Regions from separate parts of the Streptomyces sp. NPDC023838 genome, predicted to be linked through region 2. Evidence: riboswitches for the same ligand, from Rfam matches in the RefSeq annotation. Region 2 holds a riboswitch; the other holds the start of a gene.
The links. A riboswitch is a leader RNA that binds a small molecule or an ion and turns the genes downstream of it on or off. The one in region 2 is predicted to bind cobalamin.
Positions count from the first base shown of each region.

Region 1: another riboswitch for cobalamin. It lies ahead of AB0G17_RS33145 (HoxN/HupN/NixA family nickel/cobalt transporter); the one in region 2 lies ahead of AB0G17_RS08905 (CbtB domain-containing protein).

Region 1 covers NZ_JBFAAD010000043.1:17,347-19,538, reverse strand. Annotated here, with positions in the region: partial or broken gene AB0G17_RS33155 (radical SAM protein) at 1-150, shown strand, start outside; gene AB0G17_RS33150 (hypothetical protein) at 668-832, shown strand; cobalamin riboswitch at 902-1,109, shown strand; gene AB0G17_RS33145 (HoxN/HupN/NixA family nickel/cobalt transporter) at 1,137-2,192, shown strand, end outside.
Region 2 covers NZ_JBFAAD010000005.1:234,204-236,395, forward strand. Annotated here, with positions in the region: gene AB0G17_RS08900 (CbtA family protein) at 1-767, opposite strand, end outside; gene AB0G17_RS08905 (CbtB domain-containing protein) at 783-1,007, opposite strand; cobalamin riboswitch at 1,044-1,190, opposite strand; gene AB0G17_RS08910 (histidine phosphatase family protein) at 1,267-1,836, shown strand; tRNA gene AB0G17_RS08915 (tRNA-Val) at 1,992-2,063, opposite strand.

The sequences.
Region 1 (2,192 bases), on a different contig from region 2:
TTCGAGGTCGCGGAGCGGCTGACGCGCGCGGGCATCTCGGTGCTCGTGTACACCGGCGGCTGGAACTTCCAGCCGTGGATGGCCGAAGAGCTGGCGCGCGTATGCGGACGGGTTGTGGTGAGTGTCGACGGTCCCGCGCCCGAGATGCACGACCGGATCCGCGGCAGGGCGGGTTCGTTCGAGCGGGCGATGCGGGCGCTGACACTGCTCGAGGCAGGTGCGCGGGAGCGGGCCGGGCGCGGTGAGCGTCCGCTCCCGTTCGCCATCGACTGTGCGGTCGTACGGAGCAACGTGGACGGGCTGGAGGAGTTCTGCACGGACATCGTGCCGCGGTTCCCGCACCTGAGCTCCCTCGACTTCGCCGCCGCCGTGCCGTCCGGGCTCGGCAGCCGCACGGGATACGCCGAGCACGAACTGCTCTCGGACGAACAGCTCGCGCGGCTGGGCAGCGAGGAGCAGCGCGCGCGGCTCCAGTCGCTCGCCCCCACCACCGTCCGGGTCGGCACGTCGACCAACCTCTCCTTGCAGATGAACCCCGAACAGGTCGCTCGCGGGCTGGGCTTCCAGGCGCTCCAGATCGAGCCCGACGGACAGGTCCGGGCCATGCTACGAGGGAACCGTCGGCAGTCTGCTGGAGGAGCCGCCCGCCGAGCTGTGGCGACGCGCGGTGGAACGGTGGACCGACCCGTTCGTGGCCGAGGCGCTCTCCGGCGCGGGCACCATGCGCGGCTGGGCCGAGGCCGTGCGGCGCATCGACTACCACTTCGGCTCCGACGAGGTCCGCGCCCGCATCGACCGCCGCCCGGTGTTCACGGGGCCGGCCGGCGGGTAGTCGAGGTCGCGGAATGTGATCTGCAATACCCCTGCCCGCGGCCAGACTTGCAGGTGGGGCGGGTCGCACCTACGGTTGGCGAGCCGTGGTGTTCGGGAAGACCGGTGCAAGACCGGAGCGGCCCTCGCCACTGTGATCGGGCCCCATGTCGTTCAGGCCATGAACGGCTTCGGGTAGCCCGTCCCGTTGTGCCACTGGGGGCCGCGAGGCCGCTGGGAAGGCAGGGGCGGTGCGACACCCGGAAGCCAGGAGACCGGCCACGGCATCTCGCGTAATGATCCACGAGGTGCTGGAGCGTGAACGAATGACCCTGCCCACCCTGCCCACCCCACCCGCCACATTCCACTGGCGACGCGAGGACACCGTCCGGACCGCCTGGCTGCTGGCGGTGATCGCCGCCCTGCACGTCGTGGCGTTCGGCATCCTCTTCCTGCTCGTGGTGCCCGAGCACTATGAGGTCGGCTCGAAGACGTTCGGCCTCGGACTGGGCGTCACCGCCTACACCCTCGGTATGCGGCACGCCTTCGACGCCGATCACATCGCCGCGATCGACAACACCACCCGCAAGCTGATGGCCGACGGCAAGCGGCCGGTGTCGGTCGGCTTCTGGTTCGCGCTCGGGCACTCCAGCGTCGTGGTCGTGATGGCGGCCCTGGTCGCCGGGGGCGCACAGCTCGCGGGCACCCTGATGAACGACGACTCGCGGACCCACCAGACCCTCGGAGTGGTCGGAACGACCGTCTCCGGATCGTTCCTCTACCTCATCGCCGCACTCAACCTCCTCGCGCTCGTCGGGATCCTGCGGGTCTTCCGGGCCATGCGCGCCGGGACGTACGACGAGGCCGAGCTGGAACAGCACCTGGACGCACGGGGGTTCATGAACCGGCTCCTGGGCCGCTTCACCAAGTCGATCACCCGGCCCGGCCAGATGTTCCCGCTGGGCTTCCTCTTCGGGCTCGGCTTCGACACCGCCACCGAGGTCACGCTGATGGTGATGGCCGGCTCGGGCGCGGCGGCCGGGCTGCCCTGGTACGCCGTACTGTGCCTGCCGCTCCTCTTCGCCGCGGGGATGAGCCTGTTCGACACCATCGACGGTACGTTCATGAACTTCGCCTACCAGTGGGCCTTCTCCAACCCGGTGCGCAAGGTGTTCTACAACCTCACCATCACCGGCCTGTCGATCGCGGTGGCGTTCCTGATCGGCACGATCGAGCTGGTGGGCGTGCTGCACGACAAGCTCGATCTGAGCGACGGGCTCACCGGGTGGGTCGCGGGCCTCGACCTGGACAACGTGGGGTTCATCATCGTCGGCCTGTTCGTCGTGGTGTGGGCCGCGGCCCTGGCGTACTGGCGGTTCGCC
Region 2 (2,192 bases):
GCGGCCGCGGCCGTGCTCTCCACGGTCGTGCCCGAGTCCCGGGGCCCGGCCGGTGCGGCCTTGGGCACCAGGAGCCGTTCGGCGAGGTGGCCGAAGACCAGCCCGAAGCCGGTCCACAGGGTCACCTGGATGGCGAGGGCCGCCAGGCGGAACCGCCAGAGCAGCATGGCCGGGAAGTCCTTCGGGACCTCGTTGACGGTGGGCAGGAACGCGTACGCGAGCCCGACGGCGACCAGGAAGGCGGCCGCCGCGGCGACGGTCGCGTTCCAGTTGCCGAGGCGGGGCGCGAGCCGCTTGCCGAGGATCACGGCGGCGACGGCGAGCAGCACGCTCAGCGCGATCATCAGGAAGTACAGGGCGGTGCGTTTGCCGATCGTGTCGGGGTCACCGATGGACGGCGGGTTCGCCGGGTACTTCAGGAACGGGACGACGTAGACGGTCAGGAGCGCGCCGACCGAGACGAGCGCCGCCGTGGCGCGCGGCCCGAAGCGGCCGATCCGGCCGAGCGCCACGCAGAACGCGAGCGCGGCGATGCCGCCGATGGCCACGCCGAACACCAGCACACCGGTGGCGAGGCCGCCGGTGGACTGCAGGGTGCGGCTGAACACCTCTTCGCCGTGCTCGTGCGCGTGCGCTTCCTCGAAGTCGATGGCCGCGTCCACCCGGGGCTCACCCAGGAGGTACGCCACGACGAGCGCCAGGGCGCCCGCCGCCAGACCGGCGATCATGCCCCGCACCAACAGGGCCCTGACGGACAGGGAGTTCACGAGTCGGTTCCCCGGTCAGTGGCAGGGGAAGCCGAGCAGGTGGCGTCCGTCGTGGAGCCACTCATGGACGTTCTCACCGGAGATCAGGTTCGTGGCGCCCTGCTCGGCACCGACGAAGTACAGGAGGACGAGCATGAGGATGCCGAAGAAGAGCGCCCAGGGAGCGATCGCCTTGAGCGAGATGGGGGTGATGGCCGGCGTTGCAGCTGCGCTGGGCGCAGGGGCGGCGGAGAGTGCCACGGCAGAACCTCCTGGGGAACACGCGTCCCGGTCATTGGTGCCTTTGTCGACGGTGGTGGGTCTGACTTCCCCGCCTTCGCTCCCTGTTGAGGGCGCTCGCCGGGTTCACAGTGGCGCGACCGTGCCGGATTCTCACCGGGCTTCCTTCACACCGTCTTTATGTCCACGAGACCGTACCGCGTGACGGACCGCACCGCTACGGCGTACGGGGGCGCAGCCCCCGCGCGAAGTGCGTCAACGGCCGTGCTCTGCTTGTCCCATGACCGTACGCGTGATGTTGATCTCACCCCCGGCCGACCGCTACGCGCGCGAGGCGAGAGTCGGCGACGACGCGGCCGCCCCGGACGAGGGCGCGGTCCGCCGGGTCAAGGCCGCGGCGGCGGCGCTTCCGGTCCCGGCCCGCCGACTGAAGCCGCCGTCCTCCCTCTACGAGTTGGCGGACGGCTTGCCCACCTGCGACGAACCGGCCCTGACCGACTGGGATCTGGGCCGCTGGCGGGGGCGCCGGCTGGACGAGCTGAGCGCCGCGGATCCCACGGGCGTACGGGCATGGCTCACCGATCCCGCCGCGGCGCCGCACGGCGGGGAGAGCCTGCTCGCGCTCATCGCGCGCGTGGGCGCGTGGCTGGACACGCTCCCGGCGGCGGGCGGCCGGATCCTCGCGGTCGCCTCCCCGGCGGTGGTCCGCGCGGCCGTGACCCACGCCCTGACCCTGCCCCCCGCCTCCTTCTGGCGCCTGGACGTGGCCCCCCTGACCCTGACGGAACTCTCGGGCCGGGCGGGGCGCTGGAACCTGCGGTGCGGGCGGCCGGCGGAGGGGGAACGGTAACGACGAAGGGGCCCGCCCTGATCGGCGGGGGGCCTCCCTTGTGGTGGGATGCGGCATCCCTGTGACGTCCGGGCATGAAGCAGGCATGAAGCGGCCCCCCGGCCGAGATCGGCCGGGGGGCCATCGGCAGGCTCTCACCTGCCGCTTCCTACGGGTGGGCATGGACGGTTTCGAACCGCCGACATCTGCTTTGTAAGAGCAGCGCTCTACCCCTGAGCTACACGCCCGTGGCACATCCGTGGATGAGGGAACAGCGTACATGGCCTCCGGGGCCGGGCTGCAAACGCGTTCTCGGCGGCGGCCCGGTTCGGATCGCGGGACGCGGGGGCGCGGGAGGCCGGATCGGCCCGGGGCGG